4 regions of the Streptomyces sp. NPDC048172 genome follow, and region 3 is predicted to be linked to each of the others. Evidence: riboswitches for the same ligand, from Rfam matches in the RefSeq annotation. Region 3 holds a riboswitch; each other region holds the start of a gene.

Region 1 (3,794 bases), on a different contig from region 3:
GCGCAGGTGTCCCAGCTGTACGACACCGGGCCGAGCTGGCCGGACGTCGTGGAGCTGGACGGCTTCGTGTACGGCTCGCTCATGGGGGACGACGAGGCGGGGCGGCGGGACGCCGTGGCCGGTCGCGTGGCCTGGATCCGGCGCGGACCGGGCTACAGCCCCCAGCCCTACGAGCAGTTGGCGAGCTGGTACCGGAGGGACGGCCATGACGACGACGCCCGCCGCGTGCTCCTGGCCAAGCAGCGCCACCGGCGCGGCACGCTGCCCCCGGTCACGCGTGCGTGGGGGTATCTGCTCGACGCGACCGTCGGCTACGGCTACCGCCCCTGGCTGGCCGGAGTGTGGCTCCTCGCGCTGACCGTGCTGGGCACGGCGGCCTTCGGCGCGGGCTCCCCCGCTCCGGCGAAGCCGGGCGAGGGCGCCCCGTTCCACCCCCTCGTCTACACCCTCGACCTCGTGATCCCCATCGGCGGCCTGGGCCAGCGCACCGCCTGGTACTGGCCGGACGACGGCCTCCAGGCGCTGGCCCATGCGCTGATCGCCCTCGGCTGGGTGCTGACGACCGCCGTCGTCGCGGGCGTGACCCGCGCCCTGCAGAAGAACTGACGGCCACCGGAAGAACCGGCGGCCGTCCCCGGGCGCACTACCCACGCGCGGGGATCTCCGTCTACGCTGGCGGTGCAACTGGTTCGCCCCACCCGCCAGGTGGGACGCGTCGTAAGAGGGAACCCGGTGGGATTCCGGGACTGCCCCGCAGCGGTGAGTGGGAACGAACGCCGTCATGAGCACTGGGCCCGACGAACAGGGCCTGGGAAGCGACGGCCAGTAGGAGCCCTCCGGAACCGGTATCCGGTGTCCGGCAGGCAAGCCCGCGAGTCCGAAGACCTGCCCGTTGTCCGCGTACGCCCACGCGTGTGCGGTACATCCCGGTGACCTCGCGGGCAGGTCGGCGTACACAGCTCAGGCGGACGGACGCACGCCGCGCGTCCCTTCTCCGCCGCTGTCCGTCCCCTTCGCGCCCTCGTCCCGTCCCCGGGATCCGACGAGACATCTCGCGAAGGAGATCTCCGTGACACCGAAGTCCGCAGCCGCGGCAGCACGGGCCACCGTGGCCACCGTGTACGGCTACCCCCGTCAGGGCCCGAACCGAGAGCTGAAGAAGGCCGTCGAGGGCTTCTGGAAGGGCCGCGTCACCTCAGAGGACCTGGGCCGCACCGCGGCCGAGCTGCGCGAGGCCAACTGGACCCGGCTCGCCGAGGCGGGCGTCCACGAGGTGCCGACCGGCGACTTCTCGTACTACGACCACATGCTCGACGCCAGCGTCATGGTCGGCGCCGTCCCCGAGCGGCACCGCGCGGCCGTCGAGGCCGACGCGCTGGCCGGGTACTTCGCGATGGCCCGCGGCACCCAGGACGTGGCGCCGCTGGAGATGACGAAGTGGTTCGACACCAATTACCACTACCTCGTCCCCGAGCTGGGCCCGGACACCGACTTCACCGCGAACCCCGCCAAGCAGGTGGCCGAGCTGAAGGAGGCCCTCGCGCTCGGCCTCACGGCCCGGCCCGTCCTCGTCGGCCCGGTCACCTATCTGCTGCTGGCCAAGCCCGCGCCGGGCGTCGCCGCCGACTTCTCGCCGCTGAGCCTGCTGGAGCGGCTGCTGCCGGTCTACGCCGAGGTCCTCGCCGATCTTCGGGCCACGGGCGCCGAGTGGGTGCAGCTCGACGAGCCCGCGCTCGTCCAGGACCGCACCCCGGAGGAGCTGGAGGCCGCGGCCCACGCCTACCGTGAGCTGGGCAGGCTCGCCGACCGCCCCCGGCTGCTGGTCGCCTCGTACTTCGACCGTCTCGGGGACGCCCTCCCCGTGCTGGCCAAGAGCCCCGTCGAGGGGCTGGCCCTCGACTTCACGGAGGCCGCCGCCGCCAATCTGGACGCCATCGCCGCCAACGGCGGCCTGCCCGGCAAGCGCCTGGTCGCGGGCGTCGTCAACGGCCGCAACATCTGGATCAACGACCTGGAGAAGTCGCTCTCCACTCTCGGCACCCTCCTCGGCCTCGCCGACCGGGTCGACGTCGCCGCCTCCTGCTCCCTCCTCCACGTCCCGCTCGACGCCAGGGCCGAGCGCGACATCGACGCGGAGGTGCTGCGCTGGTTGGCGTTCGCCCGGCAGAAGACCGCCGAGATCGTCACCCTCGCCAAGGGGCTGGCCCAGGGGACGGACGCCATCGCCGGGGAGCTGTCGGCCAACCGCGCCGATCTCGCGTCCCGCGCGGGCTCCGCGCTCACCCACGACCCGGCGGTGCGGGCCCGCGCCGCGGCCGTCACCGAGGCCGAGAAGCACCGCTCCCAGCCGTACGCCGAACGCGCCGCCGCCCAGCGGAACCACCTCGGGCTGCCGCTGCTGCCGGTCACCACCATCGGCTCGTTCCCGCAGACCACCGCGCTGCGCACCGCGCGGGCCGACCTGCGCGCCGGGCGTATCGACGAGGCGGCGTACGAGGAGCGCATCAAGACCGAGATCCGCGACGTGCTGGCCTTCCAGGAGAAGGCGGGCATCGACGTCCTGGTGCACGGCGAGCCCGAACGCAACGACATGGTGCAGTACTTCGCCGAGCAGCTGTCCGGCTATCTGGCCACGCAGCACGGCTGGGTGCAGTCCTACGGCACCCGTTACGTACGCCCGCCGATCCTGGCCGGTGACATCTCGCGCCCCGAGCCGATGACCGTACGGTGGACTACGTACGCCCAGTCGCTGACCACCCGCCCCGTCAAGGGCATGCTGACGGGCCCCGTCACCATGCTGGCCTGGTCCTTCGTCCGCGACGACCAGCCGCTGGGCGACACGGCCCGCCAGGTCGCCCTCGCGCTGCGCGACGAGGTGAACGGCCTGGAGGCCGCCGGGACCTCGGTGATCCAGGTCGACGAGCCCGCGCTGCGCGAGACGCTGCCGCTGCGTGCCGCCGACCGCGACGCGTATCTGGCGTGGGCCACCGAGGCGTTCCGTCTCTCCACCGGCGGGGTGCGTCCGGACACGCAGATCCACACGCACATGTGCTACGCCGAGTTCGGCGACATCGTCCAGGCCATCGACGACATCGACGCCGACGTCATCAGCCTGGAGGCGGCCCGCTCGCACATGCAGGTCGCGCACGAGCTGGCCGACCACGGCTACCCGCGCGAGGCGGGGCCCGGGGTGTACGACATCCACTCGCCCCGCATCCCCAGCGCGGAGGAGGCGACGGCGCTGCTGCGCAAGGGACTTGAGGCCATCCCGCCCGAGCGGCTGTGGGTCAATCCGGACTGCGGCCTGAAGACCCGCGGCTGGCCGGAGACCCGCGCCTCGCTGGAGAACCTGGTCGCCGCCGCGCGCACGGTCCGCGAGGAGCTCCCCGGCCGCGCGGACTGACCGCCCGCACCCCAGACCGTGGCCCGGGGGCGGTGGGCAGGTGGCCCTTCCACCGCCCCGGGCCACACTCCTGTCGCCGGATCAGCGGAGCCCCTCGTAGTCGGGGCCCACGGTGAGGGTGACGGCGCCCGGGACGACTCCGCCCTCGCCACCCCGGGTCGCGGGGTCCGGCAGGCGGGAGGCGAGGACCTCGGCGGAGCGGCGGAGGTTCTCGGGGTAGCTGACCGTGGTCTTCTCGACCTCCTTGGTGGCGTTTCCGGTCGTCGTCACGGTGAAGCCGAGGGCGCGCAGGTCCTTGGCGACGTCGGCGGCGCGTCCGTCCTTGCCGGTGCCGTTGAGCACCTGGACGCGGACGGAGCGGGTGGGGATCGGCTTCTCGCGGGCCGCCTTC
Region 2 (3,794 bases), on a different contig from region 3:
CGCGTCGACGCCTGCGAGGGCGACACCGGCATCGCCTACTCCGACGCCTTCGAGGAGGACGTCGACCTCGAACCCTCGGCCGACGGCGGGCTCCACGGCGAACCCCGGATCCGTACCTCTGCCGAGCCCGGCACGCACACGGTCACCGTCGACTGCGACGGCAAGCAGGGGGTCGCCCGCGGCGAGTTCACGGTCGCGGGTGCCGAGTCCCCGTCACCCTCGCCCTCGCCCTCGGCGCCCGTACGCGCGGGCGGCGGCGGCACGGCCGACCAGCGGGACGGCGTGGGCGGGGGCTTCGTCCTGGTCGCCGGGGCGCTGGCCGCGTTCGCCACGTACCTGCTGCGCACCCGGCGCTCGAACGGCGACAGGTGACCGATGAGCGCCGGGCAGGGCGGTCAGGAGGGGGAAGGGGCTGAGGAGCGCCCCGCCGGGCGGGGACGGCTGATCACCGGCGCCGCCTGGGTCGTCCTGCTCCTCGGGCTCTGGATGTGGGGCCGCGACCTCACCGACGGCGGCGGGGGCCCGGTCCTCGGCGACGTCTCCCGCGCCGGACGGCTCGCCGTCGGCGCGCCGCCGCTGCCCGCGGCCCATGACCCGCTGGAGGACCGGTCCCGGCCCACGCGGATCGACATCGACCGCATCGACGTGCACGCCCGCGTGATGCGGCGCGGGGTGGAGCGCGACGGCGCGGTGGAGGCCCCGCCGTACGCGCGCGCCGACCGCGTCGGCTGGTACGCGGGCGGGCCCGCGCCCGGCGAGAAGGGCGCGGCGCTCCTCGTCGGCCACGTGGACACGGACGAGCGCCGCGCCGTCTTCTACGCGCTCAGCACCGTGAAGCCGGGCACGGGTCTACGGGTACGCCGCGCGGACGGCACGGTCGCCCGCTTCACGGTCGAGCGGACGCGGGTGGTCGGGCGCGGCGAGTTCGACGCGGACCGTGTGTACGGGACGGAGAAGGAGGGACGCGCCGAACTCCGCCTCATCACCTGCGGCGGCGAATTCGACCGCGTCCGCCGCGTCTATTCTTCCAACGTCGTAGTCTCCGCGTACCTCACAGGAGTGTCGAACCGCACTTAGCCGCTTCTCCCTCCGCTCCACTGTGCTTGGGAAGTCTGCGCAAGGCGCAGGGTTGGCAAGCGCAGCCCCCTTCGCCGGGTGCCCCGCGTGCAAGAGCCGCGCCCGGGGTGCCCCGGGCTGTGGCTCGCGGGCTGCGGCCGCGTCGTGGCTTGTCGCGCAGTTCCCCGCGCCCCTAATCGGGCAAGCCTCGAGGTGTCGTGACCGTCGCGCCCACGCGGCGGAGCCGCAAATGGATACAGTCCCGCGCCCCTGAGGGAACAGGGGCAAGCCCCGAGGTGTCGCGCCCACGCGGCGGAGCCGCAAAATCAGATACAGCCCCGTGCCCCTTATGGGGCAAGCCCCGATGCGTCGTGAGGTCAGGTCCGTGGGCCCGAGGGGCGGGCCCGGGGGAGCAAGCCGAAGGTCACGCCGAGCGCCGTCCAGAGCAGGGCGTGGGAGGCGAGGGAGAGGATCCGGAAGTCCCAGAGCAGGGTGGCGCCCACCGGGACCGAGTCCGGGTTGTCGGGGAGAAGGAAGAGCACGGCGAGCGTGCCGGCCACGGCACCCGCGGCGGCGAGCTGGCGCGCAGGCGCGCCAAGGCCATGCCGGCCCATCCGGACGGAGAGCTGCCAGGCCAGCAACAGACCCAGCACCCCGATCACCAGCGCCGCGACCCACAGCGCCTGGCGCTCGTTGACCGTACCGCCGTCGCCGACGCCCGGCGGATTGGCCGGGTAGCGCAGCGCCGGGAGAAGGGAGAGCGCGAGGAAGCCGGCACCGGCGAGGGTGACGGAGCGTTCCCAGGGGCGCCGGTCGAGGCCCGCGCGGTGGACGAGCGCGTAGGCGAGGGCGAAGAAGACGCCGACCGCGAGGCCGACGACCACCGCCGTCACCACCAGCCCGAAGTGCTGCGTGCCCCGGGTGAAGAGCTCTTCGGCCTCCGCGGCGTGGCCGTGCGCGTGGGCCCCGGCCGCGGCTGCGGCCTCGGCCGCGGCGCGCTTCTCCTCCAGCCGGATCGCGCGGTCCATCAGCGGCTCGGCGAGCAGCAGGGAGAAGAGCCCGGAGGCGAGTCCCGCCAGGCCGCCCGCGGCGAGACCGCGGCCGAGCAGGGGCAGGAGGGGGTAGGGAGTTGTCTCCGCTGAGACGGTCATGTGTGCGGCGCTCCTCAGTGGCAGGGGGCGCCGAAGAGGTGCCGTCCGTCGTGCGAGAACTCGTGCAGGTAGTCGCCGGTGGCGGCGACGAGCTGGCCGTTGTCGATGAAGACGGCGTAGAGGGCGATGAGTGCGACGAGCGCGGCGGCGAGAGCGATCAGCGCGTCGCGCGTACGGATCGCGGCGACGGCCGACGAACCGGCAGCCGTCTGTGCGGTAGGTGTCTGCGAGGACATCCGCGGGCCTCCTCCTGGGGTTTCCACGCCCCGTTGGCGGAGAAGCGACGGGTCAGTTCCTGACTCCCGTACGCGTGCGTGCGTACGGACACAGTGGCGGGACCGCCCCGGAGTCGCACCGGGTTCCTGCGCACCGTCGCCTCGATGTGAACATGTGGTGTCCGGAGAGTCCCAGGCTTGTATGTGCACTGTCAATAAGAGTCCGGTCACAGCGGGTGCACGAGGAGGGCCGTGCGCCGGGGCGCGCCGCGTGAACGTGAGGGGTGTCACGGCGGCCGTAACAGGTGCTCAACAGCTTTTCCGCGTTCCCGAAGCCCTGTGACACGATGGAGCGACGATTCGTCCCATGGGGGTCCGGGAGAGTCCCGGAAGTTCAACCAAGGGGGAGTGGATGTACCGCAATCACGGCGGCCGCGGGCGAGGCCCTGCCCGCACACGGCTCGTCGCGGGGGGTACGGCGGTGGGGGCACTGCTCCTGATCGCCGGATGCTCGTCGTCGGACGACGGTTCCGGCGACGGCAAGGACGCGGGCGCTACCGAGCAGCGCCCCAAGTCCGTCGCCCCGTACTGGGTGAACCCGGAGGGGAAGGCGGCCCAGCAGCTCAGCTCGTACGAGAAGGACGACAAGTCCGACGACGCGAAGCTGATCAAGAAGATCGCCGGTCAGCCCGTCGCCGAGTGGGTCGGCACCGAGGACCCGCAGGGCGAGACCGAGAAGCTCACGAAGGCGGCCTCCAAGGCCGACCGCGACGCGCTCCTCGTGCTCTACAACCTGCCGCACCGCGACTGCGGCCAGTACAGCAAGGGCGGCGCCAAGGACGCGGGCGAGTACCGCGCGTGGCTCGACAAGGTGGTCAAGGGCATCGGCGACCGCTCGGCGACGGTGATCGTCGAGCCCGACTCGATCCCCCATCTGCTGGCGGAGGGATGCACCCCGCAGCAGTTCCACGAGGAGCGCTACCAGCTGCTGAACGAGGCGGTCAGCAAGCTCAAGGACCTGCCCAAGACGAAGGTCTACCTGGACGCGGGCAACCCCGACTGGGTGCGCGACCCGGGCGGTCTCGTCGAGCCGCTCAACAAGGCGGGCATCGGCAAGGCCGACGGCTTCGCGCTGAACGTGTCGAACTACCAGACGACGAAGTCGAACGTCGCCTACGGCAAGAAGATCTCGCCGATGATCGGCAACAAGCCCTTCGTCATCGACACCAGCCGCAACGGCAACGGACCGATCGAGGGCGCGGGCGCCGACGAGGAGGCGTGGTGCAACCCGAAGGGCCGCGCGCTCGGCGAGCAGCCCACGACGAAGACGGGCGAGAAGCTCGTCGACGCCTACCTCTGGATCAAGCGTCCC
Region 3 (3,794 bases):
CGCCGCTCAACCGCGAGCACGGGCTCGGGTATCTGGTCGCGGCCGTCATCCTGGCCGGGGTCTTCCAGATCGTGCTCGGCGCGCTCGGGGTGGCGAAGCTGATGCGGTTCGTGCCGCGCAGCGTGATGGTCGGCTTCGTCAACTCCCTCGCGATCCTGATCTTCCTGGCGCAGGTGCCGGAGATGCACGACGTGCCCTGGGCCGTCTATCCGCTGCTCGCGGGCGGGCTGGCGCTCATGGTGTTCTTCCCGAAGGTCACCAGGGCCGTCCCGGCGCCGCTGGTGTCCATCGTCGTGCTCACCGCGATCACCCTCGCGGCCGGGATCGCGGTGCCGACCGTAGGCGACAAGGGCGGACTGCCCTCCTCGCTGCCCGTACCCGGCCTGCCCGACGTGCCGTTCACGGTGGACACGCTGACGACCGTCGCGCCGTACGCGCTCGCGATGGCCCTGGTCGGGCTGATGGAGTCGCTGATGACGGCGAAGCTCGTCGACGAGATCACCGACACCCGCTCCTCCAAGACCCGCGAGTCGGTCGGCCAGGGCGTCGCCAACATCGTCACCGGCTTCTTCGGCGGCATGGGCGGGTGCGCGATGATCGGCCAGACGATGATCAACGTACGGGTCTCCGGCGCCCGTACCCGCCTCTCCACCTTCCTGGCCGGGGCCTTCCTGATGGTGCTCTGCGTCGTCTTCGGGCCCGTGGTCTCCGACATCCCCATGGCCGCGCTCGTCGCCGTCATGGTCATGGTGTCCTTCGCGACCTTCGACTGGCACTCCGTCGCGCCGAAGACGCTGCGGCGGATGCCCGCCGGGGAGATCACGGTCATGGTCGTGACCGTCGCCTGCGTGGTCGCGACCCACAACCTGGCCATCGGCGTCGTCGTCGGCACCCTCACCGCCATGGTCGTCTTCGCCCGCCGCGTCGCGCACCTGGCCGACGTCACCTCGGTCACCGACCCCGACGGGAGCAGCGTCGTCTACTCCGTCACCGGCGAACTCTTCTTCGCCTCCGCCAACGACCTGGTCGGGCGGTTCGACTACGCGGGCGACCCCGGCAAGGTCGTCATCGACCTGACCGCGGCGCACATCTGGGACGCCTCCTCCGTCGCCGCGCTCGACGCCGTCGAGACGAAGTACGCCCAGCGCGGCAAGGCCGTCGAGATCATCGGCCTCAACCAGCCCAGCGCCCGCCTGCACGCCAAGCTCACCGGCGAACTCGCGGGCGGCGACTGACGGCACCGGAACCCACCGCGAGCTGGGGCGATCGCCCTGTTGATACGCTGCCGGGGCCAGTCGCGCCCTCCGAGGCCAGGGAATCCGGTGAGAATCCGGAACTGACGCGCAGCGGTGAGGGGGACGGGCGGGGCACGTGTCGCCACTGGGGCGGTGCGGGCCGGTCGAAGGACCGGCGCGCACGGCACCGGGAAGGCGCTCCGTCCGGACGAACCCGAGTCCGAAGACCTGCTGGCACCTCGACGCCCCGCGCGTCGAGGGATCCCGCAGGCCAGGCTCCGCGTTCCCGAGCCCCGACAGCACAAGGTCACACCCGTGTCTCGTATGCCCCTTTTCCGCGCCCGGAGCGGCGCGGCCCTTCTGCTCGCCCCGGCACTCCTGCTCACCGCGTGCGGAGGTGGTGGCGGGGGCGGGGCCGGACAGGAGAAGGCGGCGGCCCCCGGCTATCCGCGTACGCTCGGCAACTGCGGCCACGAGGTCGAGCTGAAGACGCCGCCGCGCCGCGCCGTCTCCCTCAACCAGGGCACCACGGAGATCCTGCTCTCCCTCGGCCTCGAAGACCGGCTGGCCGGTACGGCCACCTGGACCGACCCGGTGATGAAGGGGCTGGGGAAGGCCAACGGCTCCGTGCCGCGGCTCGCCGAGAACAACCCCTCCTTCGAGAAGGTCCTGGACTCCGAGCCCGACTTCGTCACCGCCTCCTTCGTCTCCACGCTCGGCAAGGGCGGCGTGGCCACCCGGGAGCAGTTCGAGAAGCTCGGCGTGCCCACGTACGTCTCCCCGTCGGACTGCGCCGCGGGCAAGGTCAACGAGAGCGGCGGCGACGGGTCCCGCAGCGAGCCGCTCGGCCTCGGCACCGTCTACGGCGAGATACGGGACCTCGCCCGGGCCTTCCACGTGGAGAAGCGGGGCGACCGGCTCGTCGCCCGGCTGAAGGAGCGCGTACGGAAGGCCACCGACGGCCTCGAAGTCCGCGACACCACCCTCATGTACTGGTTCGCCAACGCCCAGTCGCCCTACCTCGCGGGCTGCTGCGGCGCCCCCGGCGCGATCACCCGCGCCGTCGGCGCGAAGAACGCCTTCTCCGACACCGAGGACGAGTGGCCGCAGATCAACTGGGAGACCGTGGCCGACCGGGACCCGGACGTCCTCGTCCTCGGCGACCTGACGCGGAAGTCGGAGACGGCGGAGAGCGCCAAGGCCAAGATCGCGTACCTGGAGAAGAACCCCGCCACGCGCCATCTGACCGCCGTGAAGAAGAAGCGCTTCATCCTGCTCAGCGGTCAGGCGATGAACCCCTCGATCCGGACCGTCGAGGGCGTCGAGCAGGTCGCCGAGGGGCTGCGGGACCTCGGGTTCGCCAAGTGACGTCCCGTACCGCGCATACCGCACGTACCGCCGTGACCGTCCGCACCGTTACGGCCGCCCGTACGCTCCGTACGCCGCTGCTGGCCTGCGCGGGCCTCGCCGCGCTGGCCTTCTCCCTCGCCTTCGCGGTGACCATCGGGCCCGCCGACATCTCCACCACCGACGTCTGGACCTCGGTCGCGGCCCATCTGCGCGGGGAGCGCAGCGAGTTGACCCCGCTGCGGGACGGCATCGTGTGGAACCTGCGGATGCCGCGTACCGTGCTCGCCGCGGTCTGCGGCGCCGGACTCGCGCTGTGCGGCGCCGTGATGCAGTCGCTGCTGCGCAACTCGCTCGCCGACCCCTTCGTCCTCGGCGTCTCCTCCGGCGCCTCCACGGGCGCCGTCGCCGTGGCCGTGCTGGGGGTCGGAGCGGGAGCGGTGTCGCTGTCCGCCGGTGCCTTCGTCGGTGCGCTGCTCTCCTTCGCGATGGTCCTGGTACTGAGCCACACCCTGGGCGCGAGTCCCGACCGCGTCGTGCTGTCCGGCGTGGCCGCCATGCAGCTCTTCTCGGCGCTGACCTCGTTCACCGTGCTCACCTCCGCGGACGCGGAGACGACGAAGGGCGTGCTGTTCTGGCTGCTCGGCTCGCTCTCCGGGGCCGACTGGGGCCAGGTGCTGCTGTGCGCGGCCGTACTCGTCGTCGCCCTCGTCGTCTGCCTGGGCCACGCCACCACGCTGGACGCCTTCGCCTTCGGCGAGGAGGCCGCCGCCGGACTGGGGGTGCGGGTGGCCCGCGCCCGTACGGTTCTGCTGTGCGTGACGGCGCTGCTGACCGCTGCCCTCGTCAGCTGCGCCGGGGCGATCGGCTTCGTCGGCCTCGTGCTGCCGCACGCCACCCGCGCGCTCACCGGCCCCGGCCACGCCCGGCTCCTGCCGGTCACCGCGCTGGCCGGGGCCGTCTTCCTTGTGTGGGTCGACACCCTTGCCCGCACCGTCGTCGACCCGCAGGAGGTGCCGGTGGGCGTGGTCACCTCCCTCATCGGCGTCCCGGCCTTCGTGGCCGTCCTCTACCGCGACCGGAGGCGAGCGTGAGCACGTACGAGCCGACACCGTGCCCGGAGAACCCCGGCCTCGGCCCCGACCCCGACCCCGACCCCGGCCCCGGCCTGCGTGCCGAGCGCGTGGGGCGCCGCGCCGACGGCCGTCTCCT
Region 4 (3,794 bases), on a different contig from region 3:
ACCGCGAGCCCCGCGCCGACGACCGCCGCGAGCAGCACGCGCGGCAGCCGTACGTCCCGCACGATCGTGGTGAACGGGCCCGGCTCGGACCCTCCCGTCAGCGCGGCCACCACGTCCCCCACCGGGATCCGGACGGAGCCCAGCGCGAGGCTCGCCAGCGCGCCGACGAACAGCAGCGCGGCCAGTCCGGAGGTGAGGAGCGCGAACCGCAGCCTGCCCGGCACGGCCGCGGCCCTCACTTGGCGCGGTCCGGGTGGAGCTGGTCGGCCAGCTCGTCCACCGCGTCCGGCACGCGCGGCCCGACCACGACGGAGGAGAGCGGCATCACGGCGAACCGCTTGTGCTTGATCGCCGGTACGTCCTTGAGCGCCGGGTCGTTCAGCAGCCGCTTCTTCTTCTTGGCGAGGGAGGTGCCCCGGTAGTCGTAGATCACGATCGTGTCGGGGTTCTTCTCGACGACCTTCTCCCAGGAGACGTCGCCGAAGGGCTTGTCGACGGAGGAGAAGACGTTCTCGGCGCCCGCGCGCTCGATGATCTCGTTGCCGATGCCCTTGCCGCCCGCCGTGAACGCCGCGTTGTCACCGCTGTCGTACACGAACACCCGGGTCTTCTCCGCGCCCTTGAGCCGCTTCGCGGTGGCGGCGAGCTGCTCGTTCTGCTTCTTGATCAGCTTCTCGGCGCGCTCCGGGACGCCGAAGGTGCGGGCGACCTCCCGGATCTCCTTGTGCAGCTGCGGCACCCCGACCCGGCCCTTGGCGCAGCTCTCGGTGGCCAGCCGGGTGTTCACGGAGCTGTCCTGGAGCGCGGGGCGCTCACGGCCCTCGCCCTTCTCGAACGCCGAGGGGTAGGCGCCGTAGACGAAGTCGGGGTTGGCGCCGAGGAGCGTCTCCTTGGACGGGTACTCCTTGGCCAGCACCTTGACCTTGTCGTACGCCTTCCGGTACTCGGGCACGATCTTGTCGTCGAGGAAGGCGGTGCCCGCCATACGGTCTTCCAGACCGAGCGCGAGCATGACCTCGGTGGTGTTCTGGTTCATCGTCACGGCCCGCTCGGGCGGCTTCTCGAACGTCGTCTTCACGCCACAGTTCGTGACCGTGTACGGAAAGCCCTTGGGCGCCTTGCCGCCGCTGCTGTCGTCGGCGCTGGACGACGACGAACACGCGGTGAGGGCCGACGCCGGTATGAGCAGCGCGGCGAGAAGCGCACGGGTGCGCACGGCACGGGACATGACGATGCCTGCCTCCTCAAGGGGATCCGCGTCCCCTGACCTGGTGAGGTTGGCGGCAGACCAGTATCTGACTCCCGGCGGACGCCCCTGGGGACGTGCCGCCGGTCACAGTGGCGGGACCGTGCCGGGTTCGCACCGGCTTCCTGGCCTCTGCCGCCTCGATGAACAACGGCAGTCTTCCATACGGCCCGCCCAGGGCCCCGACCAGGGACGGAGCCCCTCGGTCAGACGCGCACGCTCTCCTGGCCCTCGGCCTGGTCGTCCTCCCGGCGCTCCAGCGCGACCCTCGGCAGCCGCCGGGCGAGGCCCGCCGGGAGCCACCAGGCGCGCTCGCCCAGCAGCCGCATCACCGCGGGCACGATCAGACAGCGGATCACCACCGCGTCCAGCAGGATCGCCACGGCCAGCCCCAGCCCGAACTGCTGGAGCATCCGGTCCGGGCTCAGCACGAACGCCGCGAACACCACGATCATGATCGCCGCGGCCGCCGTGATCACCTTGCCCGTGGCCGCCAGCCCCTCGCGGACCGCGCCCCGGTGGTCGCGCGTACGCTCCCACTCCTCGTGGATACGGGAGACGAGGAAGACCTCGTAGTCCATCGAGAGCCCGAAGACGATCGCGAAGATCATCACCGGGATGAACGCCTCGACGGGCCCCGCCTCGGCCCCGAACAGCCCCTCCTGGAAGACCAGCGTGACGACCCCCAGCGCCGCCGCGATCGACAGCAGGTTCAGCAGCGCGGCCTTCAGCGGGATCAGCACCGAGCGGAAGACCACCATCAGCAGCAGCGCCGAGAGTCCCACCACCAGCGCCACGAAGAGCGGCATACGGTCCGACACCGAGTCCGCGAAGTCCTGCGCGGCGGCCGTCGGCCCGCCCACCAGGGCCTTCCCGCCCGTCCGCTCGGTCACCGGCGGCAGCACGTCGTCCCGCAGCCGGTGCACGAGGTCGGCGGTCGCCTCGTCCTGCGGAGCCGTCTCCGGGAACGCGAGCACGGTGGAGACGCCGGTGTCCTTCGAAGGCAGCACGGGCGAGGTGGCGGCGATCCCGTCCGTACGGGCCAGCGTGGCCCGCACCTCCCCGGCGGCCTCCGCGCCGCCCTGGCTCACGACGACGAGCGGCCCGTTGAAGCCGGGCCCGAATCCCTCGGCCAGCAGGTCGTACGCCTGACGGCTGGTCGTCCCGCTCGCGTCGTTCCCCGCGTCCGCGAAGCCCAGCCGCATGTCCAGCGCGGGCGCGGAGAGCGCGAGCAGCGCGAGGACGGCGGCCGTGAGCGCGGTCAGCGGACGCCGCTGCACCGCCTCGGCCCACGCCCGCCAACGCCGCCCCTCCGCCCGGCCCTTCGCCCGCGCCCGTTCCGTACGGGCCCGCACGTGCCGCTCGATCCGGCGCCCCGCCACCGCCAGCAGAGCGGGCAGCAGCACGAGCGACGCCGCCATGGTCACGAGCACGGTGAGCGCGACGGCGACGGCGACCCCCTGCAACGCGCCCAGTCCCAGCGCGACCAGTCCCATCAGCGCGATGATCACGGTGCAGCCCGCGAAGAAGACGGTGCGTCCGGCGGCGTCGAGCGCGGTACGGGTCGCGGTCGCGGTATCGACCCCGCGCAGCAGCTCATGCCGATACCGATAGAAGATCAGCAGGGCATAATCCACCCCCACTCCGAGCCCGACGAGCATCATCAGCGGCGGGGTGAAGTCGGCGACGGTGAAGAGATGCGAGGCCAGCGCGATCAGCCCCACCGCCCCGCCCACCGCGAACACCGCGGTGACCAGCGGCAACGCGGCCGCCACCAGCGAACCGAAGAGCAGCACGAGGATCACGAGCGCCGCCAGCATCCCGGCACCCTCGGCGGCCCCGCCCCCTTCTTCCTCGGCCCCGCGTACGGCCTCACCCCCCACCTCGACCCGCACCCCGTCGCGGTCTACGTGCTGGGCGGTATCGATGACCCGCTTGACGTCCTCCTTGGGCACGCTCTCGGCCTTGCCGTCGAGCGTGACGGTGGCGTACGCGATCTCGCCGTCCCGCGAGACGGCCGCCTTGTCCGCGTACGGGCTGCGCACGTCGGCGACGCTGGGCAACTCCCGTACGTCATCGAGCATCCGCTCGACGCGGGCGCGCGCCCCGCGCAGGTCCTCGCCCTGGAGCACGACGGACACACTGTCCCCGGCCTGCGCCGAACCGTGCTTCTCCAGCAGATCGGTCGCGGTCTGCGAGTCGGTGCCGGGCAGGGAGAAGTCGTTCCGGTAATCGCTGCCCGCCCCCTGCGAGCCCACGGTGATGGCGGCCACCACGACCACCCACAACAGCAGCGCCCCCCAACGGTGCCGCTGGGACCAGGAAGCGAGCCGCCCCAGCGGCCCGGTACGTAGCTGATTCATGAGCCCAAGGTGCGCCGCGGCGATGGCCCCGGTCGTCGTCCCCGGGTTGACATCCCACTACCCCACAAGTTGCGCCCCGAAGGGGCGCGGGGAACTGCGCGCTCAGCCAAGGCGAAAGCGGCAGTCTGCGACGCACGACAAGGGGCAGGTGCGGCGCAGCGAAGAGGAGACGGCCCCGTCAGGAG

The links. A riboswitch is a leader RNA that binds a small molecule or an ion and turns the genes downstream of it on or off. The one in region 3 is predicted to bind cobalamin.
Region 1: linked by a shared signal. The riboswitch ahead of metE (5-methyltetrahydropteroyltriglutamate--homocysteine S-methyltransferase) and the one ahead of ACGF3A_RS33950 (ABC transporter substrate-binding protein) in region 3 are both predicted to bind cobalamin.
Region 2: linked by a shared signal. The riboswitch ahead of ACGF3A_RS35885 (hypothetical protein) and the one ahead of ACGF3A_RS33950 (ABC transporter substrate-binding protein) in region 3 are both predicted to bind cobalamin.
Region 4: linked by a shared signal. The riboswitch ahead of ACGF3A_RS20610 (ABC transporter substrate-binding protein) and the one ahead of ACGF3A_RS33950 (ABC transporter substrate-binding protein) in region 3 are both predicted to bind cobalamin.

Annotation. Positions count from the first base shown of each region.
Region 1 covers NZ_JBIDAT010000006.1:501,693-505,486, forward strand. Annotated here, with positions in the region: gene ACGF3A_RS28030 (oxidoreductase) at 1-606, shown strand, start outside; cobalamin riboswitch at 669-908, shown strand; gene metE (5-methyltetrahydropteroyltriglutamate--homocysteine S-methyltransferase) at 1,070-3,403, shown strand; gene ACGF3A_RS28040 (LCP family protein) at 3,485-3,794, opposite strand, start outside.
Region 2 covers NZ_JBIDAT010000010.1:245-4,038, reverse strand. Annotated here, with positions in the region: gene ACGF3A_RS35900 (hypothetical protein) at 1-372, shown strand, start outside; gene ACGF3A_RS35895 (class F sortase) at 376-1,077, shown strand; gene ACGF3A_RS35890 (CbtA family protein) at 1,434-2,207, opposite strand; gene ACGF3A_RS35885 (hypothetical protein) at 2,222-2,443, opposite strand; cobalamin riboswitch at 2,476-2,614, opposite strand; gene ACGF3A_RS35880 (glycoside hydrolase family 6 protein) at 2,835-3,794, shown strand, end outside.
Region 3 covers NZ_JBIDAT010000009.1:12,306-16,099, reverse strand. Annotated here, with positions in the region: gene ACGF3A_RS33955 (SulP family inorganic anion transporter) at 1-1,235, shown strand, start outside; cobalamin riboswitch at 1,276-1,486, shown strand; gene ACGF3A_RS33950 (ABC transporter substrate-binding protein) at 1,560-2,603, shown strand; gene ACGF3A_RS33945 (FecCD family ABC transporter permease) at 2,636-3,676, shown strand; gene ACGF3A_RS33940 (ABC transporter ATP-binding protein) at 3,751-3,794, shown strand, end outside.
Region 4 covers NZ_JBIDAT010000004.1:640,024-643,817, reverse strand. Annotated here, with positions in the region: gene ACGF3A_RS20615 (FecCD family ABC transporter permease) at 1-224, opposite strand, end outside; gene ACGF3A_RS20610 (ABC transporter substrate-binding protein) at 236-1,228, opposite strand; cobalamin riboswitch at 1,269-1,423, opposite strand; gene ACGF3A_RS20605 (MMPL family transporter) at 1,453-3,609, opposite strand.